DNA from 3 places in the Sediminibacillus dalangtanensis genome. Region 1 is predicted to be linked to each of the others. Evidence: riboswitches for the same ligand, from Rfam matches in the RefSeq annotation. Region 1 holds a riboswitch; each other region holds the start of a gene.
The links. A riboswitch is a leader RNA that binds a small molecule or an ion and turns the genes downstream of it on or off. The one in region 1 is predicted to bind S-adenosylmethionine.

Region 1 (8,024 bases):
ACGCAATAAAATTGCCACACAGACAAGATTTATCCCATACACGGACTTCTCATTTTGGACTTACTCAAAATGAGAAAGGTTATGATACGGTTGTCATTCAAATTTATCGTAAAGACTTAGACGACTTTTCTTTTGAGGACGAGCCCTTCGCCTCTTTGGTCAATAAAGTAATTGATTTGAATTCAGCAGAGTAAAGTCACTCGAAAAACGGTATAGTGGTCAAAGCAAAGACCGGACGATGGTTCGAAACGCAAGCATTCGAATTCGTCCGGTTTCTTTTTTGATTGTTCATATAAGGTAAGCTTCTTAGAAAACCTTCCTATGATTCTATTGTTTGATGAGTATTTCTTATTGCTATGGCGAGCTTGATGGATTGGCGCGTTTTCTGTTAGAAAGTTTTACTTTTGCTAAATCAATTGACGTGTCCTTGCTGTTTCTCCCATCGCGAGATTCACTTAATACTTGAAGAAGCACTTTTAACACTTCAGTCCAGTTAGCGTTCGGTATTACAAAGCGGATTTCACTGCGGTCATGTTTATTTGGTTGAATCGGTGCCTGACAAACCGAGCTTTTTGATCAATGGTTTGATGGACATCCCCTGGACAATCAAAGAGAATAAGACAACGGAGAAGGTCAGTAACAGGACAGTGTCACGGCCGGTGAATTCCATTGGAAGGCTGAGAGCGAGCGCAATCGATAAGCTTCCTCGTAAACCGCCCCAGTTAAGAAGAATCCGCTCTTTCCGATTCAAATCTTTTACGGGCAATGTGCTGATGTACAAGGCGATGATTCGACCGGTGATGACAAGAACGATCGCAAACGCGATGATGTTCCACTGATTATTGAAATCGATGTTGCGGATTTCCAATCCAATCAGCAAAAAGATGATTGAGTTGGCAACAAGGGTGATCACATCCCAAAACGTGTTGATAGTCACTCTCGTTTTTTCCGTCATACCAATTTTTCCGCCATAATCGGCAAACATAAATCCACCTGCTACCACCGCAATGACCCCGGATACCTCCAAGTGCTCCGCAATAAAATAGCTTCCGAAAAACAAGATGGCTGACAATGCAATCTCAAATGGATAATCATCAAAAAAGCGAATGATTTGAGAAAAAATAAAGCCGAGGATGACACCGACCAGCACGCCGCCCACACTGAATTTCAAGAATAACAGAATGCCACTGCCAAGTCCTTCCCAGCCTAACTCAATATAGGTAAGTAAATAAATCGATGAAATTTTGAAGAGTACCACGGCAATGCCATCATTGAACAATGATTCCCCTTCCATGATCGTGGACAGCTTTTCCGAAACGCCTAACGACTTAAAAATGGACACAACACTGATTGGGTCTGTGGCACTCATTAACGCTGCAAACGTGAACGCCACGGCTATTGGCAAGCCAATAAAATAATGGGTGGCAAAGCCAATCACGATAAACGACAGAAACGTACCGATGAAGGCCATACCGAGAACTGCGCGCTTATGTTGGTATAAATGGTGAAATGGCAGTTTCAGTGTCGCATCCCCCAGTAAAATCGGCAGGAACAATGAAATAATAATGGTCTGAAAAACTTCTGATTGGGTAATGTATGCTTCTGCTTCATCTATCAGTGGTACATGAACATTAATAATGCCCAGAAATAAACCGACCAAAACGAGTGCAATTGTATAAGGCTGACCGATCTTTTTAGCAATCCCGATAACGGCAACCGAGATAGCAAGCAGGATAAGAATCTGGATAAAAGTTTCGTTAAATTCATGCATAACGTTTCCTCCTGGATTAAGTATATCTATATGTTTCTCAAAAACCGGGCAGATAAACCTGCCAAACAAGCTACTTTATGCAGGCAGCACTATTCTGATTATTACAAAAAGTAGTTGACATGGAAAGTCATTGGTATTATGATAGGTGTCAAATTAAAAATTCTTATCCAGAGAAGCCGAGGGAACTGGCCCATTGAAGCTTCAGCAACCTCTGACTGTTGTCAGAAAGGTGCTAATTCCAGCCAAGATGCATTCTTGGGAGATAAGAGCGGATATCGGACGATAACAGCCCTCTTTTCTCATACTGCGGAAAAGGGGGCTTTTCTTATGGAAAAATTCCCTCTTACCCGAGTTGCTACGTAAATGCCATTTGGCAGAAAGGGAGAGATTTTCTTGAGTGAAATCATCATTTTATCTGGAAGTCCTTCAGCCCAATCTGGAACCGACGCGGTGCTGAACTATTTAGGGGAGTCTTTAAGGCGAAAGGGGTTTTCCACTGCACATTTATCTGTAAAGGATATCCCGCAAGCCGATTTGTTTGAAGGAAGGTATGACAGTCAGGCGGTTACGGAAGCGTCAGCGCTCATCCGTCAGGCAAAGGGGGCTATTGTCGGATCCCCCGTGTATAAAGCTGCTTACTCTGGTGTTCTCAAGGCATTTTTGGATATTTTGCCGCAGGATGTACTGGAGGATACACCGGTCTTACCACTGATGACCGGCGGCAGTCCCTCCCATTTACTTGCCGTGGAATATAGTTTGAAGCCGCTGTTGGCTACGCTGAAGGGACAGAATTTGAAGGGCGTTTATCTTTTGAACAAATGCATCGATAAACAGGACATCGAACAGCCGATTCATGATCATGACTTAAACCTGCGATTAGAGAAGCAACTGGATTATTTCGTCCAGACGGTCAATAAGCAAAAGCAGCCAATTTAAACCAATAAATATCCATCACAAGGAGGAGTAAATCGAATGACGGATAAGCGGATTTATTTAAACGCCTTTGATATGAATTGTGCAGGACACCAATCACCGGGATTATGGACACACCCTGACGACCAATCACACAGATACAAGGATAGTGAATATTGGATTGAGCTGGCAAAGCTTTTGGAAAGAGGAAACTTTGATGCAGTGTTTTTAGCTGATGTATTAGGTACCTATGATGTTTACGAGAATTCCCGGGATGCGGCGGTAAGACAGGGAGCTCAATCACCCGTGAACGACCCATTGCTGGTCGTCCCGCTTATGTCGGCGGTCACCAGGCATCTTGGTTTTGGCGTGACTGCTTCTGTCAGCCATGAGCATCCCTACACCTTCGCTCGCAGAATGTCGACTTTAGATCATTTGACAAAAGGAAGAGTAGGATGGAATATCGTTACTTCTTATTTAAAAAGTGCCGCAGTGAATATGGGGCTGGAAGACCAGGTGAACCATGATGAGCGGTATGATATTGCAGCAGAGTACGTGGATGTTTGCTACAAGCTTTGGGAGGGCAGCTGGGAAGATGAAGCAGTCCGTCTCGATAAAGAGAACGGAATTTATACGGATCCGGAAAAAGTCCATGACATCCATCATGAAGGCAAGTATTTCAAAGTTCCAGGCGCTCACTTAAGTGAACCATCGCCACAACGCACACCGGTGATTTATCAGGCTGGTGCTTCGAAAAAAGGCAGGGCATTTGCCGCCAGCAATGCTGAATGTGTCTTCATCGGCGCTCCAACCATCGAGGCTGCCAGGCAGTCGGTCAAAAAATTGCGAGAAGAGACGGTACTGGCAGGACGTAATCCGGAAGATGTTAAAATACTGACCATGTTTACCCCGGTTGTCGGCCGTACGGAAGAGGAGGCAAGAGAGAAGTTCAACGATTATAAAAACCATATCAGTCATGAGGGGGCACTGGCCTTGTTCGGCGGATGGACCGGTATCGATCTTTCTCAATACGGTCCTGATGAAAGTTTGCGGTATGTTGAAAACAATGCGATTCAATCAGCTGTCGAAAATTTCACAAGGATTGATCCGAACAAACAATGGACAGTGGAAGAAATCAAGGAATTTATCGGAATCGGTGGTCTCGGCGCCTATGCAGTCGGCTCACCGGAACAGATAGCTGATACGATGGAAGAATGGGTCAGGGAGGCCGGTATCGATGGCTTTAATATTGCCTATGCAATAACGCCTGGAACCTTCCAGGATTTCGTCGATTTGGTTGTCCCGATTTTACAAGAGCGCGGCCTCATCCGCTCCCGTTATGAAGGAGAAACCTTGAGGGATAACCTGTTTGGAGCAGGTCCCCGTCTTCCTGAAAACCATCCAGGGAAAAAATACAGCAGAGGAATTCAAACAGTGTAGCCAGGAACGGAGAGGTGAATAGTGCCTCTCCTTTTCTATTTAGTATGCTTGCGCTTTTCAACAATCTTGCGTTAAAGTAGTTATAATTATGTAAAGCTGGTAAAAGGGGAGCGATTATATGGGGAAACATTTTGATACGAAATCTGTTCATCTATCGGGCATCCAGGAGAAAAAAATCAATAGCAAGTCGACGCCGATTTACCAGACGTCAGCCTTTAAATTCAAAGACCTTGAAGATTTGGAGAACTTTTACCAAGGAAAGAATGATTATTTATATACGAGAGTCGGGAATCCGAATACAGATGAGTTAGGAGCCGCGGTGGCCCAACTGGAAGGAGCTCCGAGGGGGATAGCTGCCGCTTCGGGGACAGCAGCCATATTGGCAGGAATTCTTGCCGTTGCCAAGCAGGGAGACCATGTCATTGCGGCTACCGATATTTACGGAGGTACATATCAACTGCTTGCCAATGAACTGCCGGACTTAGGAATCGAAGTATCATTTATCGACTTTGCCGAAGGGGATAAAATCGCTGATTATATCCAGGGCAATACAAAGATGGTTTACTCGGAATCTGTTTCCAATCCGTTACTGCGCAAGGAGGATATAGAATCGCTCGTTACACTGGCCCAGGAGGCTCAGCTAGTCTTGATGGTCGACAACACGTTTGCCACACCTTACCTGTGCCGTCCCTATGAGCAAGGTGCCGATTTGGTTGTCCACAGCGCGACTAAGTACATCGGCGGGCACAGCGACATTACAGCCGGAGTGCTGGTCGGCCATGAAGGGTTGATCGAAAAAGCCAATCAAAAAATCGTGAACCTGGGAAGCAGTTTAAGTCCTTTCGAGGCCTGGCTCACCTGTCGTGGGTTGAAGACGCTCAGTGTAAGAATGGAACGGCACGTCGACAATGCCCAAAAACTTGCCGATGCCTTGAAAAAGCATGAAGCAGTAGAAAAAGTATATTATCCAGAAGACGTATCACCACATGGGAATGGAGCCATCGTTACGATGGATATTACGGCTACTTGTGATGTGGAGACATTTTTCCAATCGCTCGGCTGGATTAAAATCGTACCTACGTTGGCCGGTGTGGAAACATCAGTATCCTATCCTTTGGCGACTTCCCATCGCGCCCTTTCACCCGAAATGCACGAACAATTAGGAATCACCGAAGGGTTGATCCGGATATCCGTAGGAATTGAAGCAGCTGATGATATCATCGAAGGATTCAACCAGGCATTGAATCAGGCAAGACGGACTTGAACAGTAGAAAGTAGGGGGAAAAAGTATGAAGGAAGTTATTTTACTACTGGCTGATATTGTCAACCGAATCCATGATGCATTAATGCAACGTTTTGGATTGACCATGACGGATAAACAGCTGCACTTTTGGGTGATTGGCATTATCGGTATCATTGCCTTTTTCATCGTCTACTTTTTATTTAAATTAATTGCCAGCATGAAGTGGAGCATTACCATTCTTTCCTTTATTTACACATTCACCATGATGGTTGTGTTCGTTTTTGCAATCGAACTGCAGCAGGCTCTTACCGGCGGGGATATGGAATTTGCCGATGCTGTCGTCGGACTGTGGGGGTTCATCGTATTCTTCCTCATTTATGTTGTGATTGCTCTCGTCATTCTGGCCGTTATAAAATTTATGCGCCGCAATAAATAATGCATGAAAGCTGTCCTAATAGGCTAAAGCCGTGGGCAGCTTTTTTTAGTGTATAGGAAATTATAAATTTAACTGTCTGTGGATAATTATTGGATGAACCAGCTACGTCCAGCTCCAGCGCCTACCCCCTCGAGGTCTTAAGCCCACCCTCTGTGTGGCAAAAACGCCACGCCGAGGCTGTTCTTAAGCTTGTCGGGGGCCCACACGATGTGGGTCATGCAGGCGTTGCCACAGGACGTGGCGGCTCTAGCCTGTACTCCTTTAAAAAGGCGCTTGCGCTTTTGTCCTTGTCTTTGTATTCAGTGTAGGTAATATACTTCCCGCTTCTCATGCAGGAAAACGTGTTAGTGGTACATCCTTCATGGCATAACGATGGATTTTTAGAAAAACTTTTTTGGTAAGGAGTTTTTAATGATTATCCTTTTGTTTGCGGGATTGGTAACTTTCCATTAGAATCCAAGCAGTAATCACGCCTGCCATATCTTTTACTAGATCTAACTGAGAAAAGGAGCGACCGGGTACGTAAAATTGGTGAATTTCATCCATAAAAGCATATGCGATGGTTACGGACATTGCAGCAAGATCTGTCAGCGTGTTATAGCGTTTGTTGACTATCAACGCTGCTGTTAGGAGAAGGTAGAGAATGGCGAACTCAATAAAGTGGGAAGCTTCCCATAAAAAATTTATCACCATGGTATCCCCTCCTTGAAAAAACGTACTAGTATATCATGCGAGTAGCTCGACTGAATCCAAATCAGCACAGCATAAATAATTGGAAGCAATGTAATCAGCAGCCGTTTCATGGTCGTCACTCTTTCTTAATGGAAGTCATTACTAAATTCCCGCCACCTTCGATGGGAAAACGTTTTGGCTGTTTATTTCCTTCGCTATCACCCGTTTCTGTTTTTGGTGACGAAATTCACTTGATACTGCGAATGCTCTTTCTACTTTAGCTCTGTAGTGGGTTTCCTCGGTCCAAGGGAACGAGAAAGCTGGATGCAAGTAGTCTCAGGCTGAAGCATTCCCCATGGAAAGCGAGTTTTTTCTTCAGCGATGGATTAGCGCCCATTCTGTAAAGCATGGGCTGAAGCAAATTAGCATTATATAAATTTTTCCAAACGGTACGTAATCAAACGATAATCAGTTCGAAAACGTTTTCGTTTAATATTTACCTATTAACCGTTGGACAAGCGTTATGATAAAATGAATAACTATTAGTAAAATAACGGGATTGGGTGATAATATGACAATACTTCAAGGGATTTTACCGGCGATCCGCGATATGAAAGATTTTGAAAAACTACTCTCCAGTGAATATCAGTATGTCATTTTTTTGGAGACAAGGCTTTCCCAGCTTGTTTCGTTGATAAAATACGCAAAAAGAGAAGAAAAAAAAGTATTTGTCCATGCTGATTTAATTCAAGGATTGAAAACCGATGAAGCCGGCATTGAGTTTCTGATCCGGAATTTAAAGCCGGACGGTATTATTACCACAAGAGGAAATGTCATTTCTTATGCCAAAAAGCAGGGAGTTCTTGCAGTTCAACGGTTATTTGCTCTTGATTCGCATGCTTTGGAGAGCAACATAAAAATCATCAACAAAGTCAAACCAGATTATATCGAGGTGCTGCCTGGCCTCATTCCGAAATTGATCGGAGAAATTTTTGAACGGACAGACATTCCAGTCATTGCCGGCGGGTTGATCCGCAGCCAGGAAGATGTGGAAAATGCGTACAAAGGAGGAGCGAAAGCGGTCACCACTTCACGTTCCGAACTGTGGAACCTTCATTAAAATGAGCAATACATCCTGATAGCTGACCGAAGCGCAAAAGGTTTGAAATTTCCGATTTATGTTAATTAGATTAGAAAATCGGAAGGAGTGCGTTTTCATGTCGGAATTTTTAGCTGAGTTAATCGGAACCATGATTTTAATTATACTTGGAAATGGTGTCGTCGGAGGGGTTGTCCTTAAGGGAACAAAATCCGAAGGGGCAGGCTGGGTCGTCATTACGATTGGATGGGGACTCGGGGTTGCCATGGGTGTTTATGCCGTCGGGAATGTATCAGGTGCCCATATTAATCCTGCTGTTACACTTGGCTTCGCGGCAATTGGCGAGTTTCCATGGGCGAAAGTGCCAATGTATATATCGGCTCAAGTGCTCGGAGCCATCATCGGCGCAGGTATCGTGTTTTGTAACTATTTGCCCCACTGGAAAGCGACC
Region 2 (8,024 bases), 400 kb from region 1:
TTTCAATATAGTCTTTATGAAGCAAGTGATCTGTCTCACTTTCAGCAATCAGATTTTTTGCCCAATCATAAAGTTCATCCTTCAACCAGTGGCGAATCGGCACCGGGAAACCAAGTTTTTTTCGGTCGAGTACGTGATCAGGTACGATGCCACGAGAAGCCTCACGCAAAATGCTTTTAGTGGTTCCATTAGCGATTTTCAAATCGACTGGAATTTCACTTGCAATCCGGAAAACTTCTTTATCCAGGAAAGGTACGCGTAACTCAAGGGAGTGAGCCATGGTCATTTTATCTGCTTTCAGCAAAATATCGCCGCGCAGCCATGTATGAATGTCGATGTATTGCATTTGGTTTACCGGATGTTCTCCAGCCACGTTGGCATAAAGCGGTTTCGTGATTTGCTGATAGTACAGATCAGGGTGATAGGCTTTCAGCAGCTGTTTTTTCTCCTCATCTTCGAACATTTTCGCGTTACCGATGTACCGATCCTTCAGCGGCGTAGTTCCTCGTTCCAAAAAGCTTTTTCCCCTTACTCCCTCCGGCAGAACAGATGCGACTCTGGAAAGCAAACCTTTGGCCGGTGACGGAATCGACTCGAACAACTTCAACGATTCCGGTTCACGGTAAATATTGTAGCCGCCAAACAGTTCATCAGAGCCTTCACCGGAAAGTACAACAGTGACATGCTTGCTGGCTTCTCTGCCGACAAAATAAAGCGGTACACATGCCGGGTCTGCTAACGGATCATCCATATGCCACATGATTTTCGGTAGTTTTTGGACATATTCCTCGGGAGTTATCGTATAAGAAATGTTTTCAACGTTCAGCTTTTCTGCCGTTTCTTTCGCTACATCCACTTCGGAATAGCCATCTCTTTCAAATCCGACCGAGAAGGTTTTGATATTAGGATTAAATTCCCTGGCAATGGCAACAATCAAAGAAGAATCTATCCCACCGGAAAGGAATGAACCAACCGGGACATCACTGCGCATATGGACATTGACAGAATCATACATGACATCCTGAATTCGTTTGATCCATTCGTTTTTCTCCATTAAGACCGGCGCGAACCGGGCATGCCAATAGCGCGTGAACTCGATCGGCTCGCCTGGCTTTTTGACAAAGAAATGGCCTGGTTCTACTTTTTTAACGCCCTCGGTCAATGTCATCGGCTCTGGAGCGAATTGAAAGCTTAAATAGTGCTGCAGTGCCGCGGTATCAACTTGTTCACTTTCCCTCATCATGGTGATGCTTTTTTTCTCGGATGCGAAGTATGTACCTTCGTCCATTTCACTGTAAAAAAGCGGCTTGATTCCGAAAGGATCTCTGACTCCGTACAGTATTTGCGTTTGCTTATCCCATATCAATACAGAAAACATCCCTCTTAGTTGTTCAAAAGCAGCTGTTCCATGCTCTTTGAACATAGCAATGATAACTTCCGTATCGGATTCGGTCGTAAAGGTGTATCCCTTTTCAGTCAACCGGTCACGCAGTTCGATATAATTGTAAATCTCTCCATTAAAAATCATCCAATAATGATCGTCATCATAATTGAACGGCTGCTGACCACTTTCTATATCGATTATGCTTAATCTTCTGAAACCAAGTGAAATATATTCATCATAGAAGTAACCCTCATCATCCGGACCTCTATGGGAAATTACATTATTTTGCTTTTGAAAGGTATTTTTGTTGTTTTGATCTGGTGCTTGAGGTTGGTTGCGGATCATTCCGATAAAACCACACATAATCTTGCCTCTCTTTCTATATGTTGACATCTTGTTAATTATAGCACAATCCAATTTTCAATACTAACCGAAAAATAGACAGAAAGTGCAATCAACAAAAAACCTGCCAAAAGACCCGGCAGGCTTCCATCATATCCTTCGGAAACCTGGATGGGTTTTCGGCAGTTTCTCCTACTCTTCTACCAAAAAATAAAAGGAAGCAAGGTAAGTGCCGCTATAGAAGCGAATGCTATCCCATAGGCAGCACCGTATCCCCAGCCCCAGCCAGGTCCATACAAAAACAACCCTGGGCCGCCGGGACCCGGATCTCCGACTCTGTCTTCAATCGGGCGGATGAACACTCGGTCCCTGTGCACTCTATCAATGATTCCCCGGTGAACAGTGCCATCTTGACAAGTAATTTTGACGGCTTCCCCAATATTTCTGTTGCACGTTTCGAAATGGCTCAAAGAATAACCTCCTTTGCCTGGCATCTAGAACATTTCTTAAGTTCTTCAATACGCCGGTTACAGCCATTATATGAAACCATCCCCCCTGCCCAATCGGGCGGTTGAAACAGAATGACAGCGGAAATTGAATTTCAGAACAGAGACCCATCCTATCTTTTCGATTTCTGGTTACTCGACCTTTAGTATCCGTTTCCAATATGCTGTTTTAGTTTAGTGGTCGTTGTTTCTATCGTATCTTGTTTAATCTTTATATAATAAATACCATTCATATGAGTTTCTTCTACACCATTCTCCAAGTCAACCACCTCTATTGGGTCCGTATTACTCTCTTCGATTTTGAAATGGGTGAGAACATCGCTCGGAATATTTGTTTCGCTTTCTTCAACGATCTTTTTTAGCTGCGAAAAGGTTAACTGTTCTTCCAGTAAATCTCCAAGCTGTATATGATTTGCCCTTCTTTCAGCCTCCGTTATTTCCAGTCCTCCATATATTTCTTCTTCTGAAAAAATGGAATAGTAATCAACAGATAAATCGAAAAGATTTGAGACTGTGGATGAGACAGCTTCAGGGGACGAATGAAAAGCATATGCGTGCATTAATTTATCCTCATGTTTTTTTTCTCCTGCAGCATTATATATTTCCACATAAGCATCTCTTGGAATCGGTACTAACTTTATGGTTTTCTCCGTACTGTTGTATGTTAATAAAATATGAACCGTCGTTCTCATATTATCATTCTCAGTTGAATCCTTTCCCATTAGTAAGACGGAAAATGAAGTACTTTCTTGCTCTTGCTCAGAGGCATGGTTTGAAAGTGGCTGTTTTATCCCGTCATTTTGATAAAATTTTGGTAAAAGAATCCCTATCAATAAAAGTACTGCAATGAAAGTGCCTAATATTGGACCGACAAAACGTTTACCAATGTAGAACAAAGAATCCCTTCGGTTACCTTTGTGTTTCCTATGGATTTTTCTAAGTGTTTCTATCCTGTCTTCTCTCGTAAACGTTAAATCATGATCATCTTCATATCTTGAAATTCGCTTAGTAAATTTCCCCATACACCTCAGCCTCCTCTAGTAAATTTTTCAGCCTTTGCTTTCCTCTCCTAAGTCTTGTTTTAACGGTGTTAAGATTCAAACCAGTTACTTCAGCTATTTCTGGGATGGATAAGTCTTTGTAATAATATAAATAAATAACTTCTCTGTAGCTTTCGGGCAAAGAGAACATAAGACTTTTCATCTCTTCAGATTCTGATTTTTTTATAACCTCATTTTCTGTTAAGGATGAAATAGATTTGATTGCATTCACAAACACACTTTTGGTTTTGACTTTCCGATAATGCCAACTCCTTAAATAATCCTTGCATTGATTGACGGTGATCCGGTATAACCATGTTTTGATGGTTGAATCATAACGAAATTTACCCAAGTTTTCATAACACTTAATGAAAGAATTTTGGACCATATCTTTAGCAGTTTCTTTATCTTTCACATAATTGAATGCTAATCTTACCAAATCATCCCCATGTTTTAACATTATCGCTTCTAAGAAATCTTCTTTTTCTCCTTTTTCCATAACTCCCCTCTTTTCCACCTTTCTTTGCTAACTCCACCTATAGACGATAGCCGAAATCGATTAGTTTCGGAATTAACCAGAAATTTTCTGCCTCTCCTCATCGGTAGAAAGGATTGTGGTATCAAAAATGCACAAACATCATACCCACCTCAATAAAGAAAAGCGCAAGCGCCTGTTCAAAGGAGTACAGGCTAAAGCCGCCACGTCCTGTGGCAACGCTTGCATGACCCACATCGTTTGGTCCTCCGACAAGCTTAAGCAAAGCACCTTGCCGGACCGGAATGTTTACCACCATTGATTCAAAAGAGAAATTGGTTACTTCACAGGTTAAAATAAAAATAAAAAAACCGAACGAGATCGAATAATTAAAATTTCGAATCATCGTTCGGTTTTTTACCCTTTTCAACTATGCTATTGTTACATTTACTGGTTCAAAAATTCATTCAAACTGTTTACCTTATCGGTCTTTTCCCAAGGAAATTCGATATCGGTTCTGCCAAAGTGTCCGTACGCAGCTGTGTTTTGATAAATAGGACGTTTCAAATCAAGCATCTTGATAATACCTGCTGGACGAAGGTCAAATAATTCCCTCACAGCTTTTACTAATTCATTTTCCGTTACTTTCCCTGTACCGAAGGTGTTAATCGATATGGATACTGGTTCTGCCACACCAATGGCGTAAGCAAGCTGGACTTCACAGGACTCGGCTAGTTCCGCTGCCACAATGTTTTTCGCAACATATCGTGCCGCATATGCAGCCGAGCGGTCCACTTTGGTGGCGTCCTTTCCGCTGAATGCGCCGCCTCCATGACGGGCGTATCCCCCGTAAGTATCAACAATGATTTTTCTTCCTGTCAAGCCGGCGTCCCCTTGTGGACCACCGATTACAAACCTGCCTGTTGGATTGATGAAATACTTTGTTTTCTCATCCAGAAACGCTTCCGGCACAATCGGCTTAATGACAAATTCTTTAATGTCCTGTTGAATTTGTTTGAGCTCGATTTCCGGATGATGCTGGGTGGAAATGACGATGGTATCCACTCTTACTGGTTTGTCATTTTCATCATATTCTACTGTCACCTGGGTTTTTCCATCCGGGCGCAAGTAAGGCAGAATGTTTTCCTTTCTGACATCTGACAGACGCTTACTTATTTTATGGGCGAGTGAAATAGGCAGCGGCATTAGCTCTGGCGTTTCATTATTTGCGTACCCGAACATCAGACCCTGGTCACCAGCACCGATTGCTTCGATTTCTTCATCGTAGCTTGTATCTTCGCGTGCTTCCAAAGCCTGATCCACGCCCCCCGCAATATCAGGGGACTGTTCATCGATCGCGGTCAGGACAGCGCAAGTTTCCGCATCAAAGCCATACTTCGCTCTCGTGTACCCAATATTTTTCACTGTCTTACGAACAATGCTTGGAATATCAACATAAGTAGTGGTAGTGATTTCCCCCGATACTAAAACCAGACCGGTAGTAACAGTTGTCTCGCATGCCACACGAGCATCTGGATCACTTGCCAAAATTTCATCTAAAATGGCGTCAGAAATCTGATCACAAATTTTATCGGGGTGTCCTTCTGTAACCGATTCTGAGGTGAATAATCGACGATTTGCAGTCATTCTGCTAAATCCTCCTTCATTTCATCAAATAATACGGAACCGCTCTTTCCTAGGTATGTTATTACAATTTCATTAAGCTGGTGAATTTCCATTCCCGTTAAACTGTTTTTTGTCATCTATACGAATAAAATCATGAGCGCATGGTATTTTACCTCTAATCAAACAAAAAACCTTTCCTTAATAAGGAGAAGGAAAGGAAAATGGCCTTTCTCATCTTATCGTCCAAGGTAAAACCTTGCATCAGGTTGGCACCTTTTCATCTGCATGATGGTTGCCGGGTTTCTTCGGGCCTGTCCCTCCGCCGTCTCTGGATAAGAGAGTATCCGTTCGCACTTTATCGTAACGAAACATGCCGGCAATGTCAATAAATTACCACCTTTTTGGTTGGAATTAACTTATGCTATTGAGGGAGTTTGCACACACCGTTGGTACACTTGTTTTTAAAAATACGATAACGGTTTTTGGCTATCAATCGGTACAGAGGGTCTCCTATCACTTCAGCATACGGCAGGTACATCAGGAATCCCAGCGGTGCAGTTAAAGGACAACGGACAAGCATAAATCGAACAGCTTGGTAACCTGTACTTATTTTCCCATCAGGCTTCACGAGATGGATTTCTCCCCTTATCACTTCCCGTTGTTTACTCGAAACGGTTTGCCTTTTTTCATATTCCTGTAGCGATAGCCATCGAAAAGCGCCAAACCAGTCCAGCAGCTTGATTACTTGTTTTGTCTGCCGGCACAAGTAACAATCGCCATCGTAGAGTACAATTGATTTACGTTCCATATTATCCCGCCTTTTTGAGCTTTTACTAGTCCCTTCCCTTTATTTTAACGAAAATAAAGCAATAGCGGAAATTTTAACGATCACCTTTCATTTTGTAAACCAGTATGTTATATATTAATCATTATGTTATACTATTCGTTATCAAGCTATCAATTTACACAAAGGAAGTGAGCAAGTGAACCCAACAAATGAAAGCGCTTCTAAATTGGGCAAAACGATCCTGCAGAACTGCCAATTCAATCTTTCTACAGAAGCACTGGTAGAAATCATCGAGAAACGCGGCGAAGGAACCATTACTGCCAATGGGGCCGTCAGCGTCACTACCGGAAAATATACCGGACGCTCTCCGAAAGACAAGTTCATTGTAAACGAAGGGGAAGCAGCTGAACAAGTTGACTGGGGTTCTATCAACAAGCCGATGGATAAAAACAGCTTTATCGCCTTGTATGAACGCGTCATGGAGCACCTTCGCTCCCAGGACACGCTTTTTCGCTTTACCGGCTGGGCAGGAGCTGATACAGACTACCGACTTCCGATTGAAGTCATCACCGAATTTGCCTGGCATAACTTGTTTGCCCGACAGCTTTTTATCCGGGAAGACAAAGAGACTGCCGGTAAACATAATGCGTTCACTGTCATTTCCGCTCCCACTTTCAAAGCAAATCCCAAAAGAGATAACACCAATTCAGAGGCTTTCATTATTATTTCTTTTGAAGAAAGAATCATCCTAATTGGCGGCACCGAATATGCAGGGGAAATTAAAAAAGCAGTTTTCTCCGTTATGAATTACTTATTGCCACAACAGGGAGTGCTCCCTATGCACTGTTCCGCCAATACCGGTGATTCAGGAGATACTGCCCTGTTCTTCGGATTATCCGGTACAGGCAAAACGACATTGTCTGCAAATCCTGATCGCTGTCTTATCGGGGATGACGAACATGGGTGGTCACCTAATGGCGTTTTCAACATCGAAGGGGGATGTTATGCCAAGTGCATCGGGCTAAGTGAGGAGAAAGAACCTCAGATATACCATGCCATCAAACATGGTGCTGTTCTGGAGAATGTTTTCTGTCATAACGGAATGCCCGATTACTCCAATACGGAACGGACGGAAAACACAAGGGCTGCTTACCCGTTGGACCATATTGACAATAGCATTTTCCCAAGCAAGGGACCACATCCAAAATCGATTATATTCCTGACTGCCGACGCATTTGGTGTACTCCCTCCAATCAGCAGATTGACAAAGGAACAGGCGATGTATCATTTTCTCAGCGGCTACACCAGTAAACTGGCTGGTACGGAGCGGGGCATCACCGCACCAGAAGCGACTTTTTCCGCCTGCTTCGGTGCACCCTTCCTGCCGCTTGCCCCGGCGGTATATGCCGATATGCTCGGCGACAAGATCGATCAATATGATGCAGACGTTTACCTTATCAATACCGGTTGGATAAAAGGACCTTTCGGTATCGGGGAAAGAATCCCGCTTGTTTATACAAGAGCGATGGTGGACACAGTCCTGAAGCAGCGTCTCGATGGAGTAAACACGGTACCAGATGACTATTTTGGGCTTCATATTCCGGAATCCATTCCTGGTGTTCCGAGCCAATTGCTGAAACCATGGGAATCCTGGGAATCTTATTCCTCTTACCAGGAAAAAGCAGCACAACTTGCAGCTAAGTTTCATGAAAATTTCCGGTCTTTTACAAAAGTAAGCGAGGAAATCAAAAACGCCGGCCCTGTGTACGAGGGATAAATAGATGTAGTGACTCCACGAGCAATCGATTCACACTAAATCCTGCAGAGAAATTTTTTCTCAGCAGGATTTTTTAATTCCTCTTCT
Region 3 (8,024 bases), 210 kb from region 1:
TCTTTTCCTTTTCGAATAAGCTGCTTCCTTTTATCGGGAAGTGCTTTTTCAAATTATTTACTTCCAATAAAGGGCTCATTCCGACACCACCTTTTCTGCATCTTCTTCATATAACAGGCATCGGACATGGTGATTTGCAGCTTGTTCTGTCCATGCTGGGTCATGACTTAAACAGCTTTCCGTTGCATGACTGCACCGTGGCGCAAAGCTGCATCCTCCGGGAAGGGACCGCAAATCAGGAGGAAGCCCTTCGATAGCAGCCAATTTTTCTTGTTTGGATGCGATGCGGGGAATCGAATTCATCAATCCCACCGTATAGGGATGCTTTGCCTGTTCAAACAAGGTATCCTTGTCTGTGTATTCGACAGGTTTTCCAGCGTACATGACCATGACTCGGTCGCAAACCTCTGCCACAACGCCAAGGTCGTGGGTGATCATGATAATGGCCATTCCCATTTCCTTTTGCAGTCTGGCCAGCAAGTCTAATATTTGCGCCTGGATGGTAACATCAAGGGCGGTCGTAGGCTCATCGGCAATCAAGACCTCGGGGTTGCAGGCCAGCGCCATGGCAATCATCACCCGCTGCCGCATACCGCCGCTAAATTCGTGCGGATAGTTTTTTAAGCGGCCCCGCGCTTCCGGGATTCCGGCTAAATCAAGCAGTTCGACAGCCCGCTCTTTTGCCTGTTTTTTGTTCATTTTTTCATGGACCAAAATCGTTTCGACCATCTGTTTTTCTACAGTGAATACAGGATTGAGAGAAGTCATCGGATCCTGGAATATCATCGAGATTTCTTTACCCCGAATCTTCCGCATTTGCTTTTCGGATTTTCTTAGCAAATCTTCCCCTTTAAATAAAATTTCGCCATCGACTATTTTTCCGGGAGGGGAAGGGATCAAATTCATGATCGACATGGCGGTGATACTTTTCCCTGATCCGGACTCTCCGACAATCCCGAGTGTCTCACCGGGACTGATGGCGAATGAAACGCCATCGACAGCTTTAACAACGCCTGATTTGGTGAAAAAGTGGGTATGTAATTGATTGACTTCCAAAATAGGTGTTTTGGAATTCATGCTCGACCTCCTTACTGGTTGGTTAGTGTGTGTTTTCTTCGAAGATCCGAGAATATAATGGATGTTTAACAAATCGGACTTTTCTGAATTATCTACTTATTATACATACTATGACGGGCCTGTGGAGTTTTTCTCATTTTTCTCATAAAAAATCTGTGACAGAGTGGAAAAGAAAGGGCGATTGGGAGGTAGGGAGGTATATGGGAGGATAGGAGATGAAAGGATAAGAGCTGAGAAGGTAGACTGTCGATGGTTTTTTGGACAAACCGAGCAATTGTGAAGGGGAGAGAAGTTGAGCAGGTGGATGAAGATCTTTTTACTAGTATTTTGGTGTTTATTCGCTCTTCATTGTCGTGATGAAGATTGTTTTACTAGCATTTTGGCTTGAAACCGTACTTCATAGGGTTGATGAAGATGATTTTGCTAGCAATTCGGCGTAGAACCGCACTTCATAGGGTTGATGAAGATGGTTTTGCAAGCATTTCGGTGTAGAACCGCACTTCATAAGGGTGATGAAGATGATTTCGCTAGTATTTTAGTGTTGATTCGCACTTCATAGGGTTGATGAAGGTGATTTTGCTAGCAATTCGGCGTTGATTAGCACTTCATAGAGGTGATGAAGAAGGTTTCGCTAGTATATCGGCGTGGAACCGCACTTCATAAGCATGATGAAGATAGATTCGCTAGCATTTTAGCCCGGAACCGTTCTTCATCGTTTGGATGACGTTCTTTCTCTCGTTTTTCAGCCTCGATTCGACCATTAAATTTATTGGCTAGAATGGATGTGAAAACCTACATAGTTGCTCGCAAAACATAGTGGAAGCCACGGAAGAAAGGAAGCATCACACCGCTATTAATACTACTTCTCCCATAAAAAAAAGACTTCCTTCAAATTACTTGAAGGAAGTCCTTTTGAAATACGCGCTCGGAGGGATTCGAACCCCCGACAGACGTGGTACCGGAAACCACCGCTCTATCCGACTGAGCTACGAGCGCAAAATAATAGGGTTATTCGGTGCTGATATTCAGCGCCGACTGACAACGACTATTATACGTCATATAATTTTTGAATGCAAGAGGTAAAATATAACCTATTGAACAGGCAGCGAGAACTAAACAAATTATTGCTGTCGTTTTTGCTGTTCAAGCTGGTTGATGGCTTCGTCCAGCGTTTGGGATATTTGCAGCACTTCTTGCCCACTCGGATTTTTACTGTATGCTTCATACATTTTAAGTCGCAATGCTTCGATTTTTTCTTCCAGTTCCCGCAAATAAACCATAATTCCCTCCAAGAAAAGTGTATCACGATATGTACTTCCCTTGATCAACAAGAAAAAAACAACCAAAAAATAGACCTGTGCACGACTTGGTACACAGGTCTATTTCGCTTGTCTGTGTTTATTTATCAAGGGGAGGTGTTGAGTGTACATATGGAGGAGCTGGTTTCAGTTCCGGTTTTCCTCCAAAGCCTACTGGCTCGCTTTCATATTGAAAGTCATGGCCGTCAGGCGCATTGCCAGAAGCCCAAATACCGCGTGCACTATCCTCTCCTTCAGAAAAGTTATACAGTTTATGGGAGAAGTCCAATGCTTCCCATTCTGCTGGTACGGTGGTAGGAGTGATTTTGCCGCCCTCTTTTTCTTCTAATTCCTGCAGGGCTGCCATCCATTGGTTTTGGTGCATGGTATCTCTGGCCAGCAGGAAGGAAAGCATGTCTTTGACACCGCGGTCTTCCGTCAATTCATAAAGTCGGGCAACCTGCAGTCTTCCTTGCGATTCAGCGTTAAGATTGGCACGCATGTCTGCCATCAAGTTGCCGCTGGCAATGATATATCCTGCACTCCATGGGACGCCTGCACTATTTTCCGGAGTGGCTCCGAGTCCGGAAACAATCGCGTGATGCGGGTTCATACCGCCCATAATTGCGCCGATTACAGGGTCTTCAGCCGCTTTTTCCTGTTCGTTGATTGGCGCTCCATCCAGTAAACGTGCAACCATGGTGGCAATCATTTCAACGTGGCCAAGTTCTTCTGCACCAGTGTCCATGATCAAGTCTTTATACTTTTCGTTTCCGCGCGTGTTGAAGCCTTGGAAAAGATACTGCATCGCTACGGACATTTCACCGAATTGTCCACCTAAGATCTCCTGGAGCTGCTTGGCAAAGAGTGGGTCGGACTTTTCTGGTTTTGCATGATACTGAAGTTCTTTTCTGTGAAAAAACAAGTGAAAAACCACCTTTTTAAGTAATTTCGTCTGCTTTCTTCTGACTTCGATATCGCTGGCGGGCCCGTCCTATCGCGACAGTTAACATCTTCCCGCAAGTAACGGGAAATAAACGGTTTATTCTTATTTTTTCTTAATAATAATTTTAAAAAATGAAATAGGCAGAAAACCTGTTGACAGGTTTTCTGCTACATGCTAGAATTCTGGTTACAATCAAAACGGAATATTGCGAATACTTATCCAGAGAGGTGGAGGGACTGGCCCGATGAAACCCGGCAACCTTTAAGCCACGGCTTAAAAAGGTGCTAATTCCTGCTGAGCGAAAGCTTGGAAGATAAGGAGTGAATTGATAACCAATGCCTCTCTATCTTCTGGAGAGGCATTTTTTTATTGTGTAGGAAATTTATAAATTTAACTGTCTGTGGATCATTATTGGCTGAACCAGCCACATCCAGCTCCAGCGCTTACCCCCTCGAGGTCTTAAGCCCACCCTCTGTGTGGCAAAAAGCGCCAAGCCGAGGCTATTCTTAAGCTTGTCGGAGGCCCAAACGATGTGGGTCATGCAGGCGTTGCCACAGGACGTGGCGACTCTAGCCTGTACTCCTTTAAACAGGCGCTTGCGCTTTTGTCCTGCCTTCCTGGACAGTTAACTGGGAGGCAAACAACTGGAAAAGTGATAAAGAATATCCATATGGGTTCGCTGTGGCGAATGGATTGAGAAATGAGCAAATCAATTGAAAACAAGAAAGGTGGTGGATCCGTCGTATGGAAGTGAAAACAGCTGTTGAGAGGAAGACCGGTACTGTCAACATAGGAGAACTCGAGTTGGAATCCGGTACCGTGATCCAGGAGGTTGAGCTTGCCTACGAACGGGTTGGATTGGCCGAGGGACCGGCAATCCTAGTCTGTCATGCATTGACCGGCAGCCAACATGCAGCTGGTGACCAGGATATGCCAGGCTACTGGGCAGAAATGATCACCCCTGGGGGCTTTATCGATAGTGATCGGTTCCAAGTTATTTCATTCAACGTATTGGGCGGCTGCAATGGTTCGACCGGACCGCTTAGTCTAGACCCTCGGACAGGAGAGCCCTACCAGGCCAAGTTTCCGTTTATAACGGTCCGCGATATGGTCCGTGCCCAACAGATGGCACTTGAAAAATTGGGTATCGACCATTTGACCGCAGTCATAGGCGGGTCGCTCGGCGGGATGCAAGTATTGGAGTGGGGAGTGATGTACCCTGACAAAATGGACCGTTTGATCCCATTGGCTGTCACGCCGTACTTGACCGACTATGCGATTGCATTTAACAATATCGCAAGGCTTGCCATTCTTCATGACCCGAATTGGAACAATGGCAATTATACCGAAGGAACCATACCGGAGAGTGGATTGAGTCTGGCACGTATGGTGGGGATGATCACATACCGATCGGGAGATTTGTTCAATGAACGTTTTTCCAGGAAGCAGCGTGCCCCTGCCGGGAACTTCCACGATGAAATTGCCTATGAAATCGAATCCTATCTTGATTACCAGGGGAAAAAGCTGACCAAACGTTTTGATGCCAACAGTTATTTGTATTTGTTGAAGGCGATGGATACCCATGATATCGGGCGTGGTCGCGACGGTTGGCAACAGGCCGCTTCCCGGATTGAAGCACCGGTAACGGCGCTGGGTTACAGCGGGGATTTGCTGTTTCCGCCGGGTTCGCTGGAACAGTTCATCGACCAGTTGAAACAGAATGGGAAAGAGGCAGAATACACGTTGATTGATACCAGTTTCGGGCATGACGGTTTTCTGGTCGAATTTGAAAAATGGGGAAGCATTATTAAATCGGGATTGGAAAACTAATACACAAAGACAAGACAATTTAATATGGACTCTTATCCAGAGAGGCTGAGGGACTGGCCCGATGAAGCCCGGCAACCTTCAAGTCGAATTGACTTGAAAGGTGCTAATTCCTGCAGGAGTAATCCTGGTAGATAAGAGGAGAGATTGTGTGATCAGTCCTCTTCTTATGAAGAGGGCTTTTTGTTTTGGCTGATAAAAAGTTAATTAACAGGAGGAATAGAAACATGGCAAATACTTATGATTTAGAAACGTTATCACTTCACGGCGGTCAGTCCCCGGATCCGACAACAGGGTCGCGAGCTGTCCCAATCTATCAAACTACTTCCTATGTGTTCCACGATACAGAACATGCAGAGCGGTTGTTCGCTCTCGATGAACCGGGAAACATTTATTCCCGTTTGGGAAATCCGACTGTAGATGTTTTTGAAAAACGGCTGGCTTTGTTGGAGGAAGGCGTGGCGGCAGTCGGTGTATCTTCCGGTATGGCAGCTATCACATTATCGATTCTTAACCTGGCCAGTGCAGGGGATGAAATTGTAGCTGCCACCAACTTATATGGCGGTACGTACAATTTGTTCTCGACCACCCTGCCGCGTTATGGCATCAAGGTAAACTTTGTCGATCCGACCGATCCTGAAAATTTCCGCGCGGCGATTACCGATAAAACCAAAGCAGTGTATGGAGAAATCATCGGCAATCCCAGTCTGCACGTGCTCGATGTCGAAAAAGTTGCGGGAATCGCCCATGAACATGGGGTGCCGCTGATCATTGACAACACCTTTGCTACACCACATGTTTGCAAGCCAATCACACTTGGAGCAGATATTGTCGTTCACTCGGCAACCAAATGGATTGGAGGGCATGGCACTTCGATTGGCGGGGTGATCGTCGATGGTGGAAGATTTGATTGGAATTCGGAAAAATACCCCCAGTTTACGGACCCGGATCCGAGCTACAATGGCATCCGCTATGCCGTGGATTTCGGAACATTGGCGTTCAGCACCAAAGTAAGGGTGCAGCTGCTGCGTGATTTCGGAGCTTCGCTGAGTCCTTTCAACGCTTTTTTGCTGCTGCAAGGCCTGGAAACTTTGCATCTGCGCGTTGAACGGCATAACCAGAATGCGGTGGAGCTTGCCCGTTACTTAAAGGACCATCCGGCAGTGGAATGGGTGTCCTATCCAGGATTGGAGGAGCATCCGTCCCACCAGCAAGCAAGTGAAACCTTGCAGCACGGGTACGGTTCAATCGTCAATTTTGGCATTAAGGGCGGGAAAGAAGCAGGCCGCAAGTTAATCAACAATGTGGCTTTATGGTCGCATCTAGCCAATGTCGGAGATGCCAAATCGTTGATCATCCATCCGGCCTCCACGACCCACCAGCAGCTGTCACCGGAGGAATTGGAACGGACCGGAGTCAAAGCGGAGCTCGTCCGGCTGTCGGTGGGGATCGAGTCGGTGAGAGATTTGATCAACGATTTGGATGCAGCATTGGCAAAAGCGACGGGGCAACAAAAGGAGAGCGGACCAGAAATCGTCATCAACGATGAGGGAGTAATCCGCTGGGCATTGCAGTCCCCGACAGAACGGGTCGAAACCGACGGGAAAGAAACACAGCGTCAAAAAACATTGGCGATTGTTGGACTGAGCGGCAAAGAGGCGAGACCAAGCCATCGCCTGGCTAGGAAAATGCAGCGGCTTGGCTATAAAATCATACCGGTGAATCCACGGGAAACGGAAATTTTAGGAGAAAAGGCATACCCAGACTTGAAAAGCATTCCGGAACCGATCGATATCGTCCAGGTATTCAGAAGTCCGGAAGCCGCAATCGGAATCGCCCGCGAAGCAGCGGAAGTCCGGCCGAAAATTTTCTGGCTGCAAGAAGGAGTTGTTTCGGATGAAGCGGCCGAAATTGCCAGAAATGCTGGGCTTCAGGTGGTCCATAACCGCTGCACGTACAAAGAAGCGCAGCGCTTACGTGGAACGATTACGACTTACGCCTGTGAAATATAAAAATCATACCAACGACGAGGAGGATACCCATGAATCGCATCCCATTGATAGATATAAGAAGTTTTTTAGCTCTGACGGCTTTGGCGGTGATTATTATCGTTACTGCCGGCTGTTCATCGAGCGCAAGTTCGGAAGGAGCGCCAGATAAGATACGGCTTGACTATGCGTACTATTCACCGACCAGCCTGGTGTTGAAAAAATTCGGCTGGGCAGAGGAAGAATTTGAAGAAGAGGGCATCGACATAGAATGGGCACTAAGCCAAGGGAGCAATAAAGCCCTGGAGTTTTTGAACAGTGACAGCGTCGATTTTGGATCGACTGCCGGAGCGGCAGCGTTGATGTCCAAAGCAAACGGAGCGCCGATCAAGAATGTGTACATTTATTCAAAACCGGAATGGACTGCATTGGTCACAGCGAAAGATTCCGGGATCACCAGCCTCGAAGATTTGAAAGGAAAGAAGGTTGCCGCCACGCTGGGAACCGATCCCTACATTTTCCTGCTACGTGCTTTGGAAGCTGAAGGTGTTCCGGCAGAGGATGTGGAAATCGTCAATCTGCAGCACGGTGATGGCGCATCCGCCCTGACATCCGGGCAGGTGGACGCATGGGCCGGGCTTGACCCGCATATGGCCCGTTTGGAACTCGAATCGGATGCAAAGCTTTTTTATCGGAATCCTGACTTTAATACGTACGGTTTCCTGAATGTCCGCGAGGAGTTTGCGGAAAAGCATCCGGAATACGTTGACCGTGTGATTAAGGTGTACGAAAAAGCAAGAAAATGGGTCAAGGAGAACCCGGAGGAAGCTGCCGAGTTATTGGCTGAAGAAGCAGAAATCAAAGAGGAAGTCGCAGTCAAACAACTGG

Region 2: it holds a riboswitch for S-adenosylmethionine, as region 1 does, so the genes downstream of both, metK (methionine adenosyltransferase) here and ssuE (NADPH-dependent FMN reductase) in region 1, are expected to answer to the same signal.
Region 3: it holds a riboswitch for S-adenosylmethionine, as region 1 does, so the genes downstream of both, ERJ70_RS14125 (PLP-dependent aspartate aminotransferase family protein) here and ssuE (NADPH-dependent FMN reductase) in region 1, are expected to answer to the same signal.

What each region holds. Positions count from the first base shown of each region.
Region 1 is NZ_CP046956.1:3,020,852-3,028,875, reverse strand. Features, by position in the region: gene ERJ70_RS15135 (hypothetical protein) at 1-194, shown strand, start outside; gene ERJ70_RS15130 (cation:proton antiporter) at 536-1,771, opposite strand; SAM riboswitch class I at 1,932-2,040, shown strand; gene ssuE (NADPH-dependent FMN reductase) at 2,165-2,707, shown strand; gene ERJ70_RS15120 (LLM class flavin-dependent oxidoreductase) at 2,744-4,123, shown strand; gene ERJ70_RS15115 (trans-sulfuration enzyme family protein) at 4,242-5,387, shown strand; gene ERJ70_RS15110 (hypothetical protein) at 5,413-5,802, shown strand; gene ERJ70_RS15105 (VanZ family protein) at 6,211-6,495, opposite strand; gene ERJ70_RS15100 (glycerol-3-phosphate responsive antiterminator) at 7,046-7,594, shown strand; gene ERJ70_RS15095 (MIP/aquaporin family protein) at 7,692-8,024, shown strand, end outside.
Region 2 is NZ_CP046956.1:2,616,067-2,624,090, forward strand. Features, by position in the region: gene asnB (asparagine synthase (glutamine-hydrolyzing)) at 1-1,747, opposite strand, end outside; gene ERJ70_RS13140 (hypothetical protein) at 1,927-2,196, opposite strand; gene ERJ70_RS13145 (LCP family glycopolymer transferase) at 2,376-3,254, opposite strand; gene ERJ70_RS13150 (sigma-70 family RNA polymerase sigma factor) at 3,238-3,771, opposite strand; gene ERJ70_RS13155 (hypothetical protein) at 3,893-4,153, opposite strand; gene metK (methionine adenosyltransferase) at 4,195-5,394, opposite strand; SAM riboswitch class I at 5,607-5,712, opposite strand; gene ERJ70_RS13165 (thiol-disulfide oxidoreductase DCC family protein) at 5,795-6,181, opposite strand; gene pckA (phosphoenolpyruvate carboxykinase (ATP)) at 6,357-7,937, shown strand.
Region 3 is NZ_CP046956.1:2,810,720-2,818,743, reverse strand. Features, by position in the region: gene ERJ70_RS14155 (ABC transporter ATP-binding protein) at 1-79, opposite strand, end outside; gene ERJ70_RS14150 (ABC transporter ATP-binding protein) at 76-1,077, opposite strand; tRNA gene ERJ70_RS14145 (tRNA-Arg) at 1,998-2,073, opposite strand; gene ERJ70_RS14140 (aspartyl-phosphate phosphatase Spo0E family protein) at 2,199-2,357, opposite strand; gene ERJ70_RS14135 (manganese catalase) at 2,476-3,300, opposite strand; SAM riboswitch class I at 3,534-3,641, shown strand; gene metX (homoserine O-acetyltransferase MetX) at 4,066-5,151, shown strand; SAM riboswitch class I at 5,181-5,289, shown strand; gene ERJ70_RS14125 (PLP-dependent aspartate aminotransferase family protein) at 5,376-7,160, shown strand; gene ERJ70_RS14120 (aliphatic sulfonate ABC transporter substrate-binding protein) at 7,190-8,024, shown strand, end outside.